DNA from 4 places in the Pseudomonas sp. HLG18 genome. Region 1 is predicted to be linked to each of the others. Evidence: predicted binding sites of a transcription regulator. Region 1 holds the regulator's gene; each other region holds the start of a gene.

Region 1 (5,468 bases):
GTCGCTCACCCTTGCGCAGGATGTCGAACACGTTTTCGGCGATGTGACAGCACTCCACCAGCTCGTTGAGCTGAAGGAAGCCGGCGCCCCCTTTTACAGTGTGGAAACCGCGAAAAATTGCGTTGAGCAGATCTGCGTCATCCGGGCGGCTTTCCAGCTCGACCAGTTGTTCGGACAGTTGCTCAAGAATCTCGCCGGCCTCAACCAGGAAATCCTGAAGGATCTCTTCATCGGCGCCGAAGCTCATTAATGGGGTGCTCCTACAGGTCTAAAAACCTAAACTCAAAATCCAAGGCTGGATAGCAAATCGTCCACATCGTCCTGACCGGACACAACGTCTTCTCGTTTATCGGCATGAATCTGCGGACCTTCACCCTGCGAGAGATGTTTTTGTGGATCTTTTTCAGCAAGCATCGCCGCACGGTCATGTTCGATGCCCGCAAAGCGGTCCACCTGGCTGGCCATGAGCACGAGCTTGAGCAGGTTGCTTTCGACTTCGGTGACCAACTGGGTCACGCGCTTGATCACTTGACCTGTGAGGTCCTGGTAATCCTGGGCCAGCAGAATGTCGTTGAGGTTGCTCGACACCGCGCGATTGTCCGCGCTGCTGCGTGACAGAAAACCGTCGACCCGGCGCGCCAGTTCGCGGAACTCTTCAGCCCCGACCTCACGACGCATGAAGCGGCCCCAGTCAGCACTCAACGCCTGGGCTTCGTCAGCCAGACCATTGACCACAGGGGTCGCGCTTTCCACCAGATCCATGGTGCGGTTGGCCGCGGCTTCGGTCAGCTTGACCACATAGCCCAGACGCTCGGTCGCATCAGTGATCTGCGACACTTCCTCGGCCTGCGGCATGTGCGGATCGATCTGGAAGTTGACGATCGCACTGTGCAGTTCACGCGTGAGCTTGCCCACTTCCTGGTACAGGCCACGGTCACGGGTCTGATTGAGCTCATGGATCAGTTGCACAGCGTCGCCGAACCTGCCCTTTTCAAGGCTTTCGACCAGTTCGACCGCGTGTTTTTTCAGGGTCGACTCAAAGTCGCCCTGTGAAGATTCTTTATGCTCCATAGCTCCCCCGCGCGTCATCAGCCGATGCGTTCGAAAATCTTCTCGATTTTTTCTTTCAGCGCCTGAGCCGTGAAAGGTTTGACCACGTAGCCGTTAACGCCGGCCTGGGCCGCTTCGATGATCTGCTCGCGCTTGGCTTCAGCGGTCACCATCAGCACTGGCAGGTGCTTGAGTTTTTCGTCGGCGCGCACGTGACGCAGCAGGTCGATACCGGTCATGCCGGGCATGTTCCAGTCGGTCACCAGAAAGTCGATGCTGCCGCTGTTGAGCACCGGAATGGCGGTGGTGCCATCGTCGGCTTCAACGGTGTTGGTGAACCCGAGGTCACGCAACAGGTTCTTGATGATCCGCCGCATCGTTGAGAAGTCATCAACGATGAGGATTTTCATGTCTTTGTTCAATTCGACCTCCAAGCAGTCTTAAACGCGCCCAGCACCTGGACGCGCCATTTCAATCAATCCGGCAAAGCACTCGACGACTGTCTGGAGCACAACAGAGCAAGACCGGTGCCGTTCACCACCGCACCAGCCTCGTTCGCAGTGTCCCCACACTGCCTTCAGCGCGCTCGCCACTCTCCCAAACGCCCCCGCAAACGGGCCGCGCACTGGCTGTGTAACTGGCTGACCCGCGATTCACTGACGCCAAGGACTTCACCGATTTCCTTGAGGTTCAGTTCTTCGTCGTAGTACAGCGCCAACACCAGTCGCTCACGCTCCGGCAAATTGGCAATCGCGTCCGCCAGCGCCGCCTGGAAGCGCTCGTCTTCCAGGTCACGCGACGGCTCAAGATGAGCACTGGCGCCATCCTCGTGCAGCCCTTCATGTTCGCCGTCCTGCAACAGGTCGTCGAAACTGAACAGTCGGCTGCCCAGGGTGTCATTCAAAATCCCGTAGTAATCGTCGAGACTCAATTGGAGTTCGGCCGCAACCTCGTGATCTTTAGCGTCACGTCCGGTTTTAGCTTCAATCGAGCGAATCGCATCGCTGACCATTCGGGTGTTGCGGTGAACCGAGCGCGGCGCCCAGTCCCCCTTGCGCACTTCATCGAGCATCGCGCCACGGATCCGGATGCCCGCGTACGTTTCGAAACTGGCGCCCTTGCTGGCGTCGTATTTGGTCGAGACTTCGAGCAGGCCGATCATCCCGGCCTGAATCAGGTCCTCGACCTGCACACTGGCCGGCAATCGCGCCAGCAAGTGGTAGGCAATGCGTTTGACCAGCGGCGCGTAACGCTCGATCAGCTCGTACTGCGCGTCACGCGCCGACTTCTTGTAAAGATTCATACCGCTGGCGGTCATAGCACAGGTCCTGCCGTTTGCTGCACGAGGCGCTCGACGAAAAATTCGAGGTGGCCGCGCGGGTTGGCGGGCAGCGGCCAGGTATCGACCTTTTGCGCGATCGCCTTGAATGCCAGTGCGCACTTGGAACGCGGGAAGGCTTCATAGACCGCACGCTGCTTCTGCACCGCCTTGCGCACGCTCTCGTCGTAAGGCACCGCACCGACGTATTGTAAGGCGACGTCGAGGAAGCGATCCGTGACCTTGGTCAACTTGGCGAACAGATTGCGACCTTCCTGCGGGCTCTGGGCCATGTTGGCCAGGACGCGGAAGCGGTTCATGCCGTAATCGCGGTTGAGCAGCTTGATCAGCGCGTAGGCGTCGGTGATCGAGGTCGGCTCGTCGCAGACCACCAGCAACACTTCCTGGGCTGCGCGAACAAAACTGACTACCGAGTCACCAATACCCGCAGCGGTGTCGATCACCAGCACGTCGAGATTGTCGCCGATGTCGCTGAACGCCTGAATCAGACCGGCATGCTGGGCCGGGCTCAGGTGAACCATGCTCTGGGTGCCGGACGCGGCCGGCACGATGCGGATCCCGCCGGGGCCTTGCAACAGCACGTCGCGCAGCTCGCAGCGGCCCTCGATCACATCGGCCAGGGTACGTTTGGGGGTGAGGCCCAGCAGAACGTCGACGTTCGCCAGCCCCAGGTCGGCGTCCAGCAGCATGACCCGACGGCCAAGCTCTGCCAGCGCCAGGGACAAGTTCACTGACACGTTAGTCTTGCCGACGCCACCTTTGCCGCCGGTCACCGCGATCACCTGTACGGGATGCATGCTGCCCATGTTATTTCTTTACCTTGTCTTGCATAGACGGAGGCCACATTACTGGCTGCGCGTTCACAACCGGAACAATGCATGGCAGACCATCGATGTAGGTACAAAAACGGTTCATTACCTCAGCCAACCTGCTTGGTCGGACTGTGGTAGATATCAGCGAACATGTCAGCCATGGCTTCTTCGCTGGGTTCTTCCTGCATTTGCACGCTGACGGCGCGGCTGACCAATTGATGACGGCGCGGCAGATGCAGATCATCCGGAATCCGCGGGCCGTCGGTCAGGTAGGCGACCGGCAGTTCATGACTGATCGCCAGGCTCAGCACTTCGCCAAGGCTGGCCGTCTCATCCAGTTTAGTCAGGATGCACCCGGCCAGCCCGCAACGCTTGTAACTGTGATAAGCGGCGGTTAGAACCTGTTTCTGGCTGGTGGTTGCCAGCACCAGATAATTTTTCGACCGAATGCCACGACCGGCCAGGCTTTCCAGCTGCATGCGCAGGGCCGGATCGCTGGCTTGCAGGCCGGCGGTATCGATCAGCACCACGCGCTTGCGCAGCAGTGGATCCAGCGCCTGCACCAGGGACTGGCCCGGATCGACGTGGGTCACCGACACATTGAGGATCCGGCCCAGGGTTTTCAACTGTTCCTGAGCACCAATGCGGAAACTGTCCATGCTCACCAGCGCGATGTTCTGCGCGCCGTACTTGAGCACGTAGCGGGCAGCGAGTTTGGCCAGAGTAGTGGTCTTGCCCATGCCGGCCGGGCCGACCATGGCAATGATCCCGCCCTCTTCCAGCGGCTCGACTTCCGGTACGGCAATCATTCGTGCCAGATGCGCCAGCAGCATGCGCCAGGCCTGACGAGGTTCGTCGATCTCGGTGATCATCGACAGCAGATCACGGGACAACGGGCCCGACAGACCGATGCGCTGCAGACGACGATACAGATTCGCCTGAGCCGGGCGGCTGCCTTGCAGCTGATTCCAGGCCAGGGTGCCGAGCTGTACTTCCATCAGCTCGCGCAGGCTGTTGAGTTCGAAACGCATCGAATCCAGCGCACGCGGATCGACACCAGCGGCCGCCGGCGCAGGTGCCGGGGCTGGACGGGCCGGAGCGGCATACGTCGGTTCTGTCAGAGGCTCGGCTGCGGTCAGCGGCAGGCCGGCGGTCAATGGCAGTCCGGCGAACAGCTGGCGATTGGTGTTGCCGTCGGCTTCGCCACGCAGGCTCAGTTCGGCCTGGGCGGTGACGATACGCGACTGGGTCTTGCGCAGCTCGTCCTCGAGTTCCATGTTCGGAACACGCGGGGCCAGCGCCGACAGTTTGTAATCCAGCGCCGCCGTCAGCTCGACACCGCCGGCAATGCGGCGGTTGCCAATGATGGCGGCATCAGCGCCCAGCTCATCACGAACCAGCTTCATGGCCTGACGCATATCGGCGGCGAAAAAACGCTTAACTTGCATAAACCACTACCTCAGCCGTTGGGCCCTACTGTCGCAACGATGGTCACTTGCTTGTTGTCCGGAATTTCCTGGTAGGCCAGCACATGCAGTCCAGGAACTGCCAGGCGGCCGAAGCGCGAGAGCATCGCGCGAACCGGGCCTGCTACCAACAGGATCACCGGTTGTCCTTGCATTTCCTGACGCTGCGCCGCTTCGATCAGCGAACGCTGCAGTTTCTCGGCCATGCTCGGCTCCAGCAGAACGCCCTCTTCCGAGCCTTGTCCTGCCTTCTGCAGACTGTTGAGCAATATTTGTTCCAACCTTGGTTCCAAGGTGATCACAGGCAGCTCGGAGTCAGTGCCTACAATGCTTTGGACGATGGCGCGGGATACGCCAACGCGCACGGCAGCCACCAGCGCGGCGGTATCTTGACTCTTGGCGGCGTTGTTGGCGATCGCTTCGGCAATGCTGCGGATGTCGCGCACCGGCACGTGTTCGGCCAACAGCGCCTGCAGAACTTTGAGCAACTGCGACAACGTGACCACACCCGGCACCAGCTCTTCAGCCAGTTTTGGCGAGCTCTTGGCCAGCAATTGCATGAGTTGCTGCACTTCTTCGTGGCCGATCAGCTCGCTGGAGTGCTTGTACAGAATCTGGTTCAAGTGGGTGGCGACCACGGTGCTGGCGTCCACCACGGTGTAACCGAGCGATTGCGCCTGGGCGCGCTGGCTGACTTCGATCCACACCGCCTCCAGGCCAAAAGCCGGATCTTTGGCGGTGATGCCGTTGAGCGTGCCGTAGACCTGCCCCGGGTTGATCGCCAGTTCGCGATCCGGATAG
Region 2 (5,468 bases), 1.3 Mb from region 1:
GAGTCGATTATGGATTCAAAACCGATATTTCAAGTCGGTGAACCTCTTCAATATCCCCCTATCCGTCCCCTCTCCCTCCGGGAGAGGGCTAGGGTGAGGGGCTTTTCAGATCCAGCACTCAACTCAACTTGAACCCACCCATCTGCCGCGCCAGGTCATCCGCCAGCCGCTGCAACATCTGGCAATCCTCACGACACGCCCGAACCTCCCCCGCCGTCGCCCGGGCCAGATCGGAAATCCCCTGTACGTTACGGTTGATCTCCTCGGTCACCGCTGACTGCTCCTCGGTCGCCGTCGCCACCTGATGGTTCATGTCACTGATGCGCTCGACCTGCCCGGTAATCGCAGTCAAAGAAGCCCCGGTACGCTGGCTCGACTCAACCCCAGTCCCCGTCGCGGCCTGCCCGGTGCGCATCGAAGACACCGCATTCTCCGCGCCCTGCTTGAGGCTGCCGATCATCTGCTGGATCTCGTCGGTTGAAGCCTGGGTGCGGCGCGCCAAGGTGCGCACTTCATCGGCCACCACCGCAAAACCACGCCCCATGTCCCCGGCCCGCGCCGCTTCAATCGCCGCATTCAACGCCAACAGGTTGGTCTGCTCGGACACCCCGCGAATCACCGCCAGCACTTGATCGATCGACGCCACCTGATGCGCCAGCTCACCCACCGCGCCAGCGGCAACGCCGATTTCATCGGACATGCTTTCTATATGGCGAATCGAGCCGCCGACCACTTCCCGCGCCTGCATCGCCTCATCGCGGGCGGTTTGCGAGGCAAGTGCGGCGTTGCCGGCGTTCTGGGCGATTTCCTGCACGGTCAGGCCCATTTCGTGGACGGCGGTGGCAACCATGTCGGTCATTTCCTGCTGCCGGCCGGAGCGTTCGGCGGTGTTATCCACAACCCTGGCCACCTGACCCACAGCGACACGCAGGCGCTCGCTGGTGGTCAGTACCTCGCCGATCATCCCGCGCTGGCTGTCGAGGAAACGGTTGAAGCCCCGAGCGAGGTCGCCCAGTTCATCGGCGCGGCTGGAATCTAACCGGTGAGTCAAATCTCCACCACCGCTACCGATTGCTACCAGTGCAGCTGTTACCTGACGAATCGGCCTTACCAACCCTTGGGCCAGCCAGATCACCAGCGCCAGGCAAACCAGCGCCACCGCCAGACCAATGCCGCTGCTCATCCACATCGCCCGGCGAGCTTCGGCGTAGATCTGCGACTGTGGCACTTCGGCCACCAGGGTCCAGCCGAGGTCGCGCAAAGGCAGGCTGAAGGCGAGGAAGTCTTCGCCGTCGCGCTGGAAGCTGCTGTTGGCGGCGACTTTATGGCCCATGACCGCTTGTGCTGCCGAGCCACCGATCTGCTCGCTCAAGGTGCGCTTACCGCTGAACTGCGCCTCGGGATGGACCTGGATCAATCCGTCGGAACGCACAAGATAGACCTTCCCGCGCTCGCCGAAGCTGAAGTTGTGAATCAGCTCCGACAGCTCTTTCATGCTCAGCCCGAGCCCCGCGACACCGACCACTTTGCCGGCCTGCTCGACTTTCAGGTCGATGAACAGCGCCAGCTCTCCGGTGGCCCCGTCGTTGTCGATGTTCAAGGTTCGCGACTGGTTATTGTCGAGAAACGAGTAAAACCACGCATCGGCCGGTTTGTCGCGACTGAGGGTCCGATCCAGGCCTTTTTCGGTGATGTAGTGATTGGATTCGGTGCCGATGATCAGCGCGGTAAACGCCTTGTGTTCGGCGCGGATGCCTTCCAGATACTGCGCGAAGCCCGCCGTTTTGGCGGAGTCCTCACCATCGGCCAGCCAGTCGCGGACCATGGTGTTGCTGGCGATGTCTTTGGCGGCGGTCAGGGGTTGAACGAGGATTCGTTCGATGTCGTTGCGCGTCGCTTCGATGCTCGACGGCAGGGCCTGTTCGACCAGATAGCTCTGGGCGAGGCGGTTGACCACCAGGGTATAAATGCCAACCACGATCAGAATGCTGACCAGCAGGGCGGTGCCCATACCGAGGATCAGCTGCCATTGAATACTGCGACGCCAGAACTGCATGGAGCACCCCCAAAGAATAAGAGGCTGAAACACTGCAACAGCCGTGCCGATTGTATACAGCGCAATCGACAATCTTATTCTTTGGTTGTGCGCAACCCATCAACCCTGATTGATGGTCTTGGCGATGGTCTCGACCGTGGCGCTGACTTGCTCTTGGTAACGCTCGAGTTCTTCCTGATGCTGCTTCTTCATTTCAATCTGCTGCGAGCACAGATTCATCGCCGCCAGCACCAGCAGGCGGTCGCCGATCAGGGTCGGGTATTTCTTCTTGGTGTCGGCCAGTGCGGCCTTGAGCATCAATGCGGCGTCCAGCAGGGTCTGTTCTTCCCCGGCCGGTGCCTTGATCGAATAGTCCTCCCCCATGATGGAGATGACCTTTACCCCTGCGGTACCGTGGTTCATGCGCTGACAGGACCTGCGTTGACGCGATCAACCAGGGCCTGGATGCGCGCGGCAGTGGCGCCGTGCTTTTCTTCCTGTTCCATCAGGCTCAGTTGCAGGCTTTCGTTTTCATCCTTGGCCTGGGCCAGTTCCATGGACAGGGTCTGGTTGGTTTCCGACAGGGTCTGGTTCTGTTGCACCAGGTCGCTGACGAGCTGTTCCAATTGGCTGAGGGATGCTTCCAACATTTTGATCTTCCAGGGCTTTTTCAAAGGGCGCGTACGATAAAGAAAAGTCGTCGTTGACGCCAGGGTTAAACCGGCGCAAGGCCTTGATTTTCCTGGCGGCTCGACCGTTCTTGCGAGTCTTAGAGACTGTGATCTGCCGATCTGGTTCCTGCACTTCGTCGCCCGCCCCCTCATGCGACAAATACGCGCACCGCCTCAAGACTTTAGTCGTATGACCGATAAGTCATCCAACAGCAGTCTCAGCCCGCATGGATGCGGCCCTTCCTGGTATACGCCCCCATGTCCCTTCGCAATATGAATATCGCCCCCCGGGCGTTCACCGGCTTCGCCCTGATCGGCGGCCTGATGCTGATTCTCGGCGTGTTCGCCCTGAACCAGATGAGCAAAATCCGCGGCGCCGCCGAGGACATTTCCTCCAGCAGCGTGCCAAGCATCAAAAACCTTGACGAATTCACCCAGCTGACCTTGCGTCTGCGGGTGCTGTCGTACCGTTTGCTGGTGAACCGCGAGCCGGACGTCCAGCAGAAAACCATCGAGCTGCTGGAGATGCGCAACCAGCAGATCCGCAAGGCCCAGACCGATTACGAGCCGCTGATCGGCAGCCCCGAAGAGCGTGCGGCCTACGACCAATACGTGCAGTTGCTGGGCCAGTACCGCCAGATCGAAGACCGGATGAAAAACCTGTCGCGCAACAATCAGTTCGATGAGCTGCGCAACCTGCTGAACACCCAGTTGCTCGACAACTCCGAAGCGATGAACACCGTGCTCAACCGCTTGATGCAGATCAACGGCCAGCAGATCAGCGAAACCAACCAGCAGGCCGCCGACCAGTATTCCTCGGCCTTCAATCTGGTGGTAACCCTGCTGGTGATCGCCACCGGCCTGACCTTCCTGTTCGCCTGGTTGCTGACCGCCAGCATCACCAAGCCGATCGCCAAGGCACTGGATGCGGCGGAAACCATCGCCGAAGGCAACCTGACCCAGCCGATCCACGTCGACGGCACCGACGAAGCCGGGCGCCTGCTGGCGGCCATGGCCAAGATGCAATCGAAGCTGCGCGACACTCTGCAGCGGATTTCCGGCTCGGCGACTCAACTGGCCTCCGCCGCTGAAGAGCTGAACAGCGTCACCGACGAGAGCGCCCGTGGCCTGACCCAGCAGAACAACGAAATCGAACAGGCCGCCACCGCGGTCAACGAGATGACCAGCGCCGTGGAAGAAGTTGCGCGTAACGCAGTCAGCACCTCGGAAGCCTCGAAGAACGCCACCACCTCCGCCGGCGACGGTCGCGATCTGGTGCAGGAAACCGTCAGCGCCATCGAACGCATGAGCGCCGACGTGCAGAGCACCGCGACCCTGATCGGCGATCTGGCCAACGAATCCCGCGACATCGGCAAAGTGCTGGACGTGATTCGCGGCCTGGCTGACCAGACCAACCTGCTGGCCCTCAACGCTGCAATTGAAGCGGCCCGCGCCGGTGAAGCCGGCCGTGGTTTTGCCGTGGTGGCCGACGAAGTCCGTGCCTTGGCGCACCGCACCCAGCAGTCGACCAGCGAAATCGAACGCATGATCGGCAGCATTCAGAGCGGCACCGAACACGCCGTGGACTCGATGCGCAACAGCACCGAGCGTGCCGAGTCGACATTGAACATCGCCCGTGGCGCCGGTCTGTCGCTGGACACCATCAACACCGCCATCGTCGAGATCAACGAGCGCAACCTGGTGATCGCCAGCGCCGCCGAAGAGCAGGCGCAGGTGGCGCGGGAAGTGGACCGCAACCTGGTGAACATCCGCGATCTGTCGGTGCAATCGGCAACCGGCGCGAATCAGACCAGTGCGGCGAGCAACGAGCTGTCGCGCCTGGCGCTGGATCTGAACAATATGGTTGGGCGGTTCAGCCTGTAATTTTGAGATCAAGATCAAAAGCTACCCCCTCACCCCAGCCCTCCCGAAACGTCGGACCGCCCCCAAGGGGGCGAGGGGGAAGGGAGCAGATCGGGGGGCTTTTCAGATCGTGAGTTCGACTCGCAATTGCAAGTCGGTGCAACTCGCATAAACGCCGCGATCAGTCCCCTCTCCCTCCGGGAGAGGGTTAGGGTGAGGGCAGCGGTCTGAAGCCAGGCACAACCGCTAATGACTCCGCCGCAAAAACCTTTTTGACAGCATCACATTTCAACAGGTTAGAATCGCTGGCACGCAGACTGCATGGTCAGTTTGTGCCCGTCTTTCCGCTTCTGGAGTACTGCCTTTGAATGCGACGACCATCAACAGCCTGTTCTTGATCGGCGCGTTGCTGGTAGGTGCAAGCATTCTTGTCAGTTCCCTTTCGTCGCGTCTCGGCATCCCGATTCTGGTGATCATCCTCGCAGTCGGCATGACTGCCGGGGTCGATGGTGGCGGCATCATTTTCGATAACTACCCGACGGCCTATCTGGTCGGCAACCTCGCACTGGCGGTGATCCTGCTCGACGGCGGCTTGCGCACCCGGGTGTCCAGTTTCCGCGTGGCCCTGTGGCCGGCCTTGTCGCTGGCCACGGTGGGCGTCCTTATCACCACCGGCCTCACCGGCATGGCCGCCGCCTGGCTGTTCGACCTCAACCTGATTCAAGGCCTGCTGATCGGCGCCATCGTCGGCTCCACGGACGCCGCGGCGGTGTTCTCGCTGCTCGGCGGCAAGGGCCTGAACGAACGGGTAACCGCCAGCCTGGAAATCGAATCCGGCAGCAACGACCCGATGGCGGTGTTCCTCACCGTGACCTTGATCGACATGCTCGCCAGCGGCC
Region 3 (5,468 bases), 2.0 Mb from region 1:
GTAAAACGTTGCTGGCCAGTCGATTGCCGGGGTTGCTGCCACCGCTGGCCGAGAGTGAGGCGCTGGAAGTGGCGGCGATTCAATCCGTCGCCAGCGGCGTCCCCCTGACTCACTGGCCACAGCGCCCGTTCCGCCAACCGCATCACTCGGCCTCCGGGCCGGCGCTGGTCGGCGGCAGCTCAAAACCGCAACCCGGCGAAATCACACTCGCCCACCACGGCGTGCTGTTCCTCGACGAACTGCCGGAGTTTGATCGCAAGGTGCTGGAGGTGCTGCGCGAACCGCTGGAATCCGGCTGCATCGTGATCGCAAGGGCCAAGGAACGGGTGCGGTTTCCCGCGAGATTCCAGTTGGTGGCGGCGATGAATCCCTGCCCCTGTGGATATCTTGGCGAGCCGAGCGGCAAATGCTCGTGCACACCGGACATGGTGCAGCGCTATCGCAACAAACTGTCGGGGCCGTTGCTGGACCGGATCGATTTGCACCTGACGGTGGCGCGGGAGGCCACAGCGTTGAACCCTGCGGTGAAACCGGGAGAGGACAGTGCCAGTGCGGCGGCGTTGGTCGCCGAAGCCCGCGAGCGCCAGCAAAAGCGCCAGGGCTGCGCCAATGCGTTTCTCGATTTGCCAGGGCTGAAGAAGCACTGCAAGTTATCCACAGCCGATGAAACCTGGCTGGAGACCGCGTGCGAAAGATTGACCTTGTCTCTGCGCTCGGCGCACCGGCTGCTCAAGGTCGCGCGGACGCTGGCGGATCTGGAAAAGTGCGCGGATATCAGTCGCGAGCATCTGGCCGAAGCGTTGCAGTATCGGCCGGCGACTCAGTAAGTGCCGAGATTGTGGCGAGCTCAAACGCGAGCAGGCTCGCTCTCACAGGTTCAACGCGAATCCTGTGGGAGCGAGCCTGCTCGCGATAGCTATTTCAAAAACACTTCAACGGAAGCGGTCGACCTCTTGGCGCAGGTCGGCTGCCAGGCCTTCCAGCTCCTTGGCGGTGATCGCCAGGTTCGACACCACTTCGCGCTGTTCGCTGTTGGCCATCGCAATGCTCTGCAGATTGCTGCTCAACAACGTCGCGGTGCTGCTCTGTTCCTGGGTCGCCGTGGTGATTGCCGCAAACTGCTGCCCGGCCGAACGGCTCTGCTCATCGATCCGCGCCAGCGCCGACGCCACGTTGGCGTTACGCGACAGGCCTTCCTGCATCAGCAGGTTGCCCTGCTCCATGGTGCTGATGGCGTTGCCGGTTTCCTGCTGAATGCTGTGAATCATGCTGGAAATTTCATCCGTCGCCTGACGGGTACGCGAAGCCAGGCTGCGCACCTCGTCGGCCACCACAGCAAAGCCGCGACCTTGCTCGCCAGCACGGGCCGCCTCGATGGCAGCGTTGAGTGCCAGCAGGTTGGTCTGTTCGGCAATCGAGGTGATCACGCTGACGATGCCGCCGATTTCCTGGGAGCGCTGACCCAGGGTGTTGATCACGGTCGCCGTGGTGTTCAGCGCGCCGGCAATCTGCTCCAGCGAGGACGACGCTTCTTCCATCGAGCTGCGACCGATCTGGGTCTGCTGGGCATTTTCCTGGGCCAGACGCTGGGTGTTGCCCATGTTGTCGGCAATGTTCAGCGAGGTGGCGGAGAACTCTTCCACCGCGCCGGCCATGCTGGTGATTTCGCCCGACTGCTGCTCCATGCCTTCGTAAGCGCCACCGGACAAACCGGACAGCGCCTGGGCACGGCTGTTGACCTCTTCCGAGGCGCGGCGGATGTGCTCGACCATGGTCGACAGCGCCTGGCTCATCTGATTGAAGGCGCGGGCCAGTTGGCCGATTTCATCGTTGCTCGACACGTTCAGACGCACGCTCAGATCACCGGCACCCAAGGCTTCAGCCTGACGCACCAGATCGCCCAGCGGCGCCAGTTTGCTACGCAACAACCAGACTACGGAGCCGACCGCCAGCAGCATCGCCAGCAGGCTGCCGATGGCCAACTGAGTGCCGACGCTCCAGGTCACCGCGCGGATCTCGGCTTTCGGCATGCTCGCCACCACCGACCACGGGCCGCCTTCGAACGGCACGGCGATGCTGTAGAAGTCTTCGGACTTGTCGCTCCAGAACCGGCCTTTACCCGGTGCTTTCGCCAGACCGTTGATCACCGGGACCGCTTGATCCAGCGCCTGTACGCCGGCCGGCGCCACCAGCCACTGGTTCTTTTCGTCCAGCAGCGCCAGCGAGCCGGTCTGGCCGATGCGGAAGCGCTTGAGGTTGTCGAACTGGGCGTTCTGCGCGTCGGTGTAATCGAAACCGACGAACAACACCGCGATCACCTTGCCGCTGCTGTCGCGCACCGGGGTGTACTGAGTCATGTAGGAACGATCAAACAGCAGCGCACGACCGACGTAGCCCTGCCCCGCCATCAACTTTGCGTAGGCCGGGTGAGCGTGATCAAGCAAGGTGCCGATGGCGCGGCTGCCGTCCTGCTTGGTCAGCGAGGTGCTGACCCGCACGAAGTCTTCGCCGCTGCGCACAAACAGCGTGGCAACGCCCGCCGTCATCTGCTTGAACTCGTCGACTTCCTTGAAGTTGTTGTTCAACACTTCGCTGCCCAGGTGCAGGCCCGGGGTCTGGGTGCCCGCCACGCTGACCGGCTCGTCCGGGTGAATGCTCAGGCCCGCGCTGAAGCGCTTCTCGAACAGCCCGCTGAGGCGCTGGGTGCTTTCACGCAGCGTGCCGTGGAAGGTACTCAACTGGTCGGCGAGCAGGCGGGCTTCGCTGGCCAGGTGTTCTTCACGGGTGGCGAGGTTGGCGGTATCCAGCGAACGCAGGGCGAACACCGTACTGCCGCTGATGACTATCGCCAGTATCACGGCGAGCGCGAGGCCCAGCTGCGAGGCGATCCGAGCGCGAGGTTGAGACATGGACAGCTCCTGGCCGAGTCTGCGGATCCTCCCTGATCGCGGCTCGGAAAATTCTAATAATGGGGGTGATGCGTGGAACCGGCACGACGGTTCCACTTGGACATATTCGGCGGTAAACGCGAATACTTGAGCGCACAGCAGGGGTATGGCCCCGGGCCTGCATTGTGGCGGCTCGAACGTTTCAGCTCAAGCGCGCGACCTGCGGCAGCACCATGGCGTGGACTTCGCCTTGCAGGAAGTCGCTGAGTCGGCGCAAACGTTCACCTCCCGGACGGGTCTTTGGCCACACCAGGTAATAATTCAGTCCGCTGGCAACCGCCGTTGGCCACGGCAGACTCAGGCGCCCTTGCGCGACATCCTCGGCCACCATCAGCAGATCGCCCATGGAAACCCCATAGCCACGGGCGGCCGCAATCATCCCGAGTTCCAGGGTATCGAACACCTGCCCGCCCTTGAGCGACACCTGATCGGACAGACCCATGTGCTCCAGCCAGCTGCGCCAGTCGCGACGATCCGGGGTCGGGTGCAGCAATTCGGTGGCGGCCAGTCGCGCCACATCCCAGGGCTGGTCATTAAGCAGGTTGGGCGCCCCGACCGGGATCAGTTCTTCCGGGAACAACAAACTGGCCTCCCAGTCCGGCGGAAAATGCCCGTCGCTCAACAGCACCGCGCAATCGAAAGGCTCGTTGTTGAAGTCCACCGAGTCCACGTCCATCCAGGCACTGGTCAGCTGCACCTCGTTACCCGGCTGCAAATGGCGGAAGCGACTGAGCCGCGCCAGCAGCCAGCGCATGGTCAGGGTCGATGGGGCTTTCATGCGCAGGATGTCGTCTTCGGCACGCAACGTATTGCAGGCTCGCTCAAGCGCCGCAAAACCTTCACGGATGCCGGGCAACAGCAGGCGCGCCGATTCGGTCAGTTGCAGATTGCGTCCGCTGCGATGGAACAGCCGGCAAGCGAAGTGCTCTTCGAGCGTGCGGATATGCCGGCTGACCGCACTCTGCGTAATCGAAAGCTCTTCGGCTGCGCGGGTGAACGAGCTGTGGCGTGCCGCCGCTTCGAATGCACGCAGGGCATACAAGGGTGGAAGACGACGGGACATGCACAGCACTCCAATGGCGGGATTGCGCCAACTTAGCAGAATCGCGGCAGGATGAGTTTTAATCATGCCACCCATCCTTTTTATCCCTTTGTGCAACCTGCGCCAAACCCTGAGAATCGACGGTCTCTTGCTCCCTCTTTTATAAGGATGTGAACACCATGCAGCGTCCTGTGCATAACGAACTCTGGGCCATCCTGCGGCTGGCGGGGCCGTTGATCGCCTCGCAGTTGGCGCACATGCTGATGGTGCTGACCGACACCCTGATGATGGCGCGCCTCAGTCCCGAAGCACTGGCCGGCGGCGGTCTGGGAGCGGCGAGCTATTCATTCGTGTCGATCTTCTGCATTGGTGTGATCGCGGCGGTCGGCACCCTGGTGGCAATCCGTCAGGGCGCCGGCGACATTCTCGGCGCCGCCAAGCTGACCCAGGCCGGACTGTGGCTGGCGTGGCTGATGGCGCTGGGCGCCGGGCTGCTGCTGTGGAATCTGAAACCGGTGCTGTTGCTGTTCGGCCAGACCGAGACCAACGTCAACGCCGCCGGGCAATTTCTGATCGCACTGCCGTTCGCCCTGCCCGGCTATCTGAGCTTCATGGCCCTGCGCGGTTTCACCAGTGCCATCGGCCGGGCAACGCCGGTGATGGTCATCAGTCTCGCCGGCACCGTGGCCAATTTCCTGCTCAATTACGCGTTGATCACCGGCATGTTCGGCCTGCCGAAACTGGGGCTGACGGGGATCGGACTGGTTACGGCGATTGTTGCCAACTGCATGGCGCTGGGGTTGGCGTGGCATATCCGTCGGCATCCGGCCTATGACGCTTACCCGCTGCGCCAGGGCCTGTCGCGGCCGAACCGGCAGTACCTGAAAGAACTCTGGCGCCTGGGCCTGCCGATTGGCGGCACCTACGCGGTGGAAGTCGGCCTGTTCGCCTTCGCGGCCCTGTGCATGGGCACCATGGGCAGCACCCAACTGGCGGCGCACCAGATTGCCCTGCAAATCGTTTCGGTAGCGTTCATGGTGCCGGCGGGCATGTCCTACGCGATCACCATGCGCGTCGGCCAGCACTACGGCGCCGGACAACTGGGCGATGCGCGGATGTCGGGCCGGGTCGGCATCGTCTTTGGTGCAGTGGTGATGCTGGGGTTCGCGATGGTGTTCTGGTTGCTGCCGAATCAGTTGGTCGGCTTGTTCCTCGACCATAACGACCCGGCGTTTGCCGAGGTGATTCGTCTGGCCGTCAGCCTGCTCGCCGTGGCAGCGTGGTTCGAGCTGTTCGACGGCACCCAGACGATTGCCATGGGCTGCATCCGCGGACTCAAGGATGCCAAGACCACTTTCCTGGTCGGCCTCGGTTGCTACTGGCTGATCGGCGCGCCGGCAGCATGGCTGATGGCGTTCCACTTGCACTGGGGACCGACCGGCGTCTGGTGGGGTCTGGCGCTGGGGCTGGCGTGTGCG
Region 4 (5,468 bases), 2.9 Mb from region 1:
GGCCTTGCTGATTCGCTGCTTTGCCGGGTTTCTGGCGGTGGCTGCTCTGCCGTTGGCGATCATGCCGCAGGTGCCGCTGGAGATCTTGTTCGTCGTCGGCTTCCTGTGCTCGCTGGTGCAGTTCTGCCTGTACCCGCTGGCCGTGGCGTTTTCCAACGACCATGTCGAAGGGGATCGACGCGTGTCGCTGACGGCGATGCTGCTGGTGACCTACGGGGTTGGCGCCAGTATCGGGCCGTTGCTCGCCGGTGTGCTGATGAAAATGTTCGGTAGTCAGAGCCTGTATGCGTTCTTCACCTTTTTCGCGCTGGTGCTGGTATGGCGCATCCGACCGAAAGCCGTGACCAATCTGCATCAGGTCGACGACGCACCGCTGCATCATGTGGCGATGCCGGACAGTATGTCCAGTTCGCCGCTGGTGGCGGCGCTCGATCCGCGGGTCGACGAGCAAGTGGTGCAGGAGCAGATGCAGACTACGGTTGCGCCGGAGCCAGCACCTGAGCCCGTCACCGAACCTGAATCGCCTGTGGCGCCCGAGACCGGCAACGACAGCCCGGCTCCGGACATCAGTGGTGCCAGGCCTTGATGCTGAAAAAACATCGGGCATAAAAAAAACGGGCAGTCGTTGCAAGCGACTGCCCGTTTTTTATGGCGCGTACGAATCAGAGATCGTCTTTGTCGAAGCGCCGTGCTTCACGTTGTAACTGATAGACGAAACGCTCGACGTTGCGCGCTGCCGGGCCGCTGATGTTGTGAAAGCGCAGGCCGGCGAAGGTGATGTTGAGTTTTTCTTCGAAGTGCAGGTAACGCAGCTCGACCGAGGTCGGTTGGTTGCCGAACAGCGGCGCGGCGATCAGGCGATCGTAGACCTGGCCCAGTTGCAGGCGGTCGGTGATGTCGCCTTCGAAGCGCAGCTTGCAGCCGGTGGCAGAGATATCCAGCAGTTTGCCGCCGATTGGTGCCTTGAGCTTTTCGCCACCCAGTTCGACGCTAACCAGATCGGTCAGCTTCAGGGCTGCGCGGAAGGCATTGCGGCGCTGGTGATAAACCACTTCGGTGGGCAGGTCGCCGGTGTAGAAGCGATCGCCACTGGATTCTTCGATGTTCAGCGTGCCGTTGCATTCCCAGGCAATGCGCACGCCGTCATGAAAGCCTTCGACCTTGAACGGCTCGCCGGCGAGCAGGAAGCGCTCGCCATCGCGCGGGATCATTTCGTCCAGGGCAATGCTGGCGTTTTCCCGGTCGACCTTGATCAGGTAGCTCTGGAAGCGCTGGCTGCGTTCGTGGAAGGTAATGATCAGCGGATCGTGGCTCTCTTGCAGCTGGCGCAGATTGCTGGAGATCTCCAGGGGCGTGGTAAGCACCTTTGGGGGCTGCGGAGCGTCATCATTGGACACGTTAAATCAATCTCCAGACAAAATTTGACTACGGCTGGCCAGTATTTTGCCAGCATGTATCGCGCGTTGATAGGGCGCAAGAATAGAAGAAAGAATCACGCCTGACTGAGCGCGCGCGGTTTCTGCAGTTTGGAGAAGGTGCCGCTGGCGTCGTAGAGCGCAGGAGGCTCGCCGCCGGTAAGGATTTTCAGCTGATTGGCCGTGGCGGCCTGCTGCATCACGATCGATTGGCCGTTTCTGGCGTTGGCCGCCTGGCACTGGGCGATCAGGTCGGTCAGTACATCGCTCTGGCTCAGCAATTGCTCGCCGATGCTCGACTGGCTGGCCAGTTGTTCGAGACCCTGGCGGTCGAGCGACAGGTTGAGACTGGCGAGGATTTCGCTGCGTTTGCGGCCATGCTGTTCGAGCAGAATGATCAATGCCTGTTTGCGTGCCAGAATTTCTTCCAGCAGTGGCATGTCGCGACCGTGCAAGGCGAGGGACTCGGTATGCAGTAACTCCAGCAGTTGTTGAGCTGGAGCAAAGTCGTCGGTGATCAGTTGCAATAAATTAGTGTCGTGCATGGCTGGCCTTGGGTTTTAAGCGTCCAAAAGCCTGGCGCAGGCCGAGGCCTAGCGCTGGGCTTCGAAGTTGAGCAGTTTGCTGGCTACACGGTTGCTGTCGACTTTATAGCTGCCATCGGCAATCGCTGCTTTCAACTCGGCCACGCGGGCTTTGTCGACTGCAGGCTGATCGCGCAGCTTGTCAGTGACCTTCTGCAACTGTTGAGCCTCATTGCTGAGGTGTACCGATTCCCCGCTTTTTGCGGTACTGGCCTGTTCGGCCGGGGTATTCAGCGGCGCGGAAGTGCCGGTTTCGGCGGATTCCTTGGGCGCGCTGGTACGTGTACTGCCCGTAAGTGACGAGGAGCTGTTCAAACGGCTGAAATCGATGACCATGTTAAAAACCTCTGGGAATTTGGACGCTTGCCATGTTCTCGGCCATCCCCTGGAAAACTTTAGGCTCTTTTACCAATGAGCCTGCATGCGCCGCACAGATCCTGCTGCGGCACAGTTTAGGGAACAGCCGGGGTCGGCGCCAGTTTTCTCCTTGCCTGTTTTACATGGCCACTTCCACCTGGCCCGGCGCCATGACCTGCGCCTTGATGACCCGCTGGGAGTTGAGGTTTTTCACGCGAATCTGTTCTTTCAGGCCGCCGTTGGACAGGGCTTCTCCGGGCATGCGCACGGCGAGCGTGCCGCTGCGGGCGGTAATCACCACCTGATCGCCTTTGCGAACGACTTCTGCCTGTTCCATGTGCACCAGGGTCAGCACCTGGTCGGCGACCGTTGGTCGGGTCAGTTTTTGCCCGATGGCTTCGTCTACCGACGTCAGGAAACCCTGATTGATCTGGCTGACGTCATGCTCGCGCAGCGTCACGTCCTGAGGCTCGATTATCCCCGCGCGCTTGAGGGGGCGAGTGGTGGTCACGACCTCGCGAAACAGGCGGACTTGAGCGGGCACGAACACTGTCCAGGGAGACGCGCCTTCACAGCGGACCTTGACGGTCACACGACCCAAAGGACGCCCCGGACTCTCCAGGGAGGCTGTCAATTCCTTGTCGCACATAGGCATGCGCATGCGCGGATCGAGCTGCTTGACCTCGATTTCGTAACGGCCTTCCGTTTGACTGGTAGCCAGATAGTCTTCTACGGTGAATTCAAGAAAGCCCTGAGTGACGCCGATAAGCATGTCAGGCAAGGTAACCGCATCAGCACTGGCAGGGCTGCCCGCAAAAAACAGGCAAACGGCGGACGCCGCGCAAAGTCCTCTGCGGATAGGGGATGTCAGGCGTCGGAAAAATGTCGTTTGAATGTTCATACGAGTTAAAAAGCAAGCGCCGTGCCGTTTAGCAATGAATGTGCGTCGCAACAACACTTGGCGTTGGTGTAGGAGTCTGGGCATGGCTGGTGTAATGGATTCGGTGAACCAGCGCACGCAACTGGTAGGGCAGAATCGCCTGGAGCTGCTGTTGTTCCGTCTCGACGGCCAGCAGCTCTACGGGATCAACGTGTTCAAGGTTCGGGAAGTGCTGCAATGCCCGCAACTGACGCTGATGCCCAAGTCCAGTCCTGTCGTGTGCGGGGTGGCGAATATCCGGGGGGCGACCATTCCGATCCTTGATCTGGCAATGGCGACCGGTTCCGGGGCGTTGAAAGACAAGAACAGTCCGTTCGTGATCATCACGGAATACAACACCAAGACCCAGGGTTTCCTGGTGCGCTCGGTGGAACGTATCGTCAACATGAACTGGGAAGAGATCCATCCGCCACCCAAGGGGACCGGTCGCGATCATTACCTGACCGCTGTGACTCGGGTGGACAATCAGTTAGTCGAAATCATCGACGTCGAAAAGGTGCTGGCGGAAGTCGCACCGACACCGGAAGCGATTTCGGTCGGCGTGGTGGATGTCGAGACCCAGAGCAAGGCGCTGTCGCTGCGGGTACTGACGGTCGATGACTCGTCGGTGGCGCGCAAGCAGGTGACGCGTTGCCTGCAGACGGTCGGTGTCGAAGTGGTGGCGTTGAACGACGGCAAGCAGGCGCTGGATTACCTGCGCAAGCTGGTCGATGAGGGCAAGAAGCCGGAAGAAGAGTTCCTGATGATGATTTCCGACATCGAAATGCCGGAGATGGACGGGTACACCCTGACGGCGGAAATCCGTGGCGATCCTCGCATGCAAAAGCTTCATATCATCCTGCATACTTCGTTGTCGGGTGTGTTCAACCAGGCGATGGTCAAGAAGGTCGGTGCCGATGACTTCCTGGCCAAATTCCGTCCTGATGACCTGGCATCCCGGGTAGTCGACCGGATCAAAGCAGCAGATATCAGCTAGGGGCCTTTTGCCCCTGGCGTTCAACACGATTTAAGAGGCGGCATCATTTGTCTACGGGTAATTTGGATTTCGAACAGTTCCGGGTCTTCCTGGAAAAAGCCTGTGGCATTTTGCTCGGTGAAAACAAGCAGTACCTGGTGTCGAGCCGTCTCAACAAACTGATGGAGCAGCAAGGCATCAAGTCCCTGGGTGAGCTGGTACAGCGCATCCAGACACAGCCGCGCAGCGGTTTGCGCGAGCAGGTGGTCGATGCCATGACGACCAACGAAACCCTGTGGTTTCGCGACACCTATCCGTTTGAAGTCTTGAAGAACAAGGTGCTGCCCGAGGCAATCAAGGCGGCTCCCAACCAGCGTCTGCGGATCTGGTCGGCGGCCTGCTCGTCGGGTCAGGAACCCTATTCGCTGTCGATGTCGATCGACGAGTTCGAGCGGACCAACATCGGTCAGTTGAAGATGGGCGTGCAGATCGTCGCCACCGATCTGTCCGGCAGCATGCTGACCAACTGCAAGACCGGCGAGTACGACAGCCTGGCGATCGGTCGCGGCTTGTCCGCCGATCGTCTGCAGCGCTACTTCGACCCGAAAGGGCCCGGACGCTGGGTAATCAAGGCGCCGATCAAGAACCGGGTGGAATTCCGCTCGTTCAACCTGCTCGACAGCTACGCAAGCCTGGGCAAGTTCGACATCGTGTTCTGCCGCAACGTGCTGATCTACTTCTCCGCCGAGGTGAAGAAAGACATCCTGTTGCGCATTCACAGCACGCTGAAGCCGGGCGGCTATCTGTTCCTTGGCGCTTCCGAAGCGCTGAACGGTTTGCCGGATCATTACCAGATGGTCCAGTGCAGCCCGGGAATCATCTACCAGGCGAAGTGATCAAGACCGGCAACACAAGAAACGGGAGTCCTCAGGGCTTCCGTTTTTTTATGCCTGAAGGTTTTGCCGTTGGCGGCAGGCGGCAGAAAAGCGGCAGCCGGCGGAAACCGGTTGCCGCTTTTCTGGCATTGCCGCGTCGTCTGTTCAGTGCAAAGCCCCGTAATCCGGGGCTTTCTAAAGCTGGCACGACGCTTGCTATAACCCTGTTACGAAAAATCCGGTCACCTGAAGGTTCCCGACATGAGCATCAGCTTCGATAAAGCGCTCGGCATTCACGAAAAGGCTTTGGGCTTCCGCGCCCAGCGTGCCGAAGTGCTGGCC

The links. Region 1 encodes FliA, which starts transcription of late flagellar genes. Its sites were predicted from a motif close to CTAAAGTTTNNNNNNNNNNNGCCGNTAA; they were not measured.
Region 2: ACSPX5_RS26035 (methyl-accepting chemotaxis protein) is a predicted target of FliA. The motif match lies at 2,880-2,907, and genes of this name have one in related genera.
Region 3: ACSPX5_RS22805 (methyl-accepting chemotaxis protein) is a predicted target of FliA. The motif match lies at 3,013-3,040, and genes of this name have one in related genera.
Region 4: flgM (flagellar biosynthesis anti-sigma factor FlgM) is a predicted target of FliA. The motif match lies at 2,371-2,398, and genes of this name have one in related genera.

The regions. Positions count from the first base shown of each region.
Region 1 is NZ_CP195831.1:620,206-625,673, reverse strand. It holds gene ACSPX5_RS02955 (chemotaxis protein CheA) at 1-247, opposite strand, end outside; gene ACSPX5_RS02950 (protein phosphatase CheZ) at 283-1,071, opposite strand; gene ACSPX5_RS02945 (chemotaxis response regulator CheY) at 1,089-1,460, opposite strand; gene fliA (RNA polymerase sigma factor FliA) at 1,628-2,368, opposite strand; gene fleN (flagellar synthesis regulator FleN) at 2,365-3,195, opposite strand; gene flhF (flagellar biosynthesis protein FlhF) at 3,309-4,649, opposite strand; gene flhA (flagellar biosynthesis protein FlhA) at 4,661-5,468, opposite strand, start outside.
Region 2 is NZ_CP195831.1:5,657,501-5,662,968, reverse strand. It holds gene ACSPX5_RS26055 (methyl-accepting chemotaxis protein) at 119-850, opposite strand; partial or broken gene ACSPX5_RS26050 (cache domain-containing protein) at 986-2,011, opposite strand; gene ACSPX5_RS26045 (cell division protein ZapA) at 2,156-2,458, opposite strand; gene ACSPX5_RS26040 (cell division protein ZapB) at 2,455-2,685, opposite strand; gene ACSPX5_RS26035 (methyl-accepting chemotaxis protein) at 2,965-4,590, shown strand; gene ACSPX5_RS26030 (potassium/proton antiporter) at 4,934-5,468, shown strand, end outside.
Region 3 is NZ_CP195831.1:4,935,479-4,940,946, forward strand. It holds gene ACSPX5_RS22800 (YifB family Mg chelatase-like AAA ATPase) at 1-827, shown strand, start outside; gene ACSPX5_RS22805 (methyl-accepting chemotaxis protein) at 933-2,909, opposite strand; gene ACSPX5_RS22810 (LysR substrate-binding domain-containing protein) at 3,091-4,011, opposite strand; gene ACSPX5_RS22815 (NorM family multidrug efflux MATE transporter) at 4,170-5,468, shown strand, end outside.
Region 4 is NZ_CP195831.1:3,536,378-3,541,845, reverse strand. It holds gene ACSPX5_RS16270 (MFS transporter) at 1-586, shown strand, start outside; gene ACSPX5_RS16265 (flagellar brake protein) at 663-1,397, opposite strand; gene ACSPX5_RS16260 (flagella synthesis protein FlgN) at 1,493-1,960, opposite strand; gene flgM (flagellar biosynthesis anti-sigma factor FlgM) at 2,009-2,335, opposite strand; gene flgA (flagellar basal body P-ring formation chaperone FlgA) at 2,496-3,257, opposite strand; gene ACSPX5_RS16245 (chemotaxis protein CheV) at 3,340-4,272, shown strand; gene cheR (protein-glutamate O-methyltransferase CheR) at 4,320-5,147, shown strand; gene flgB (flagellar basal body rod protein FlgB) at 5,388-5,468, shown strand, end outside.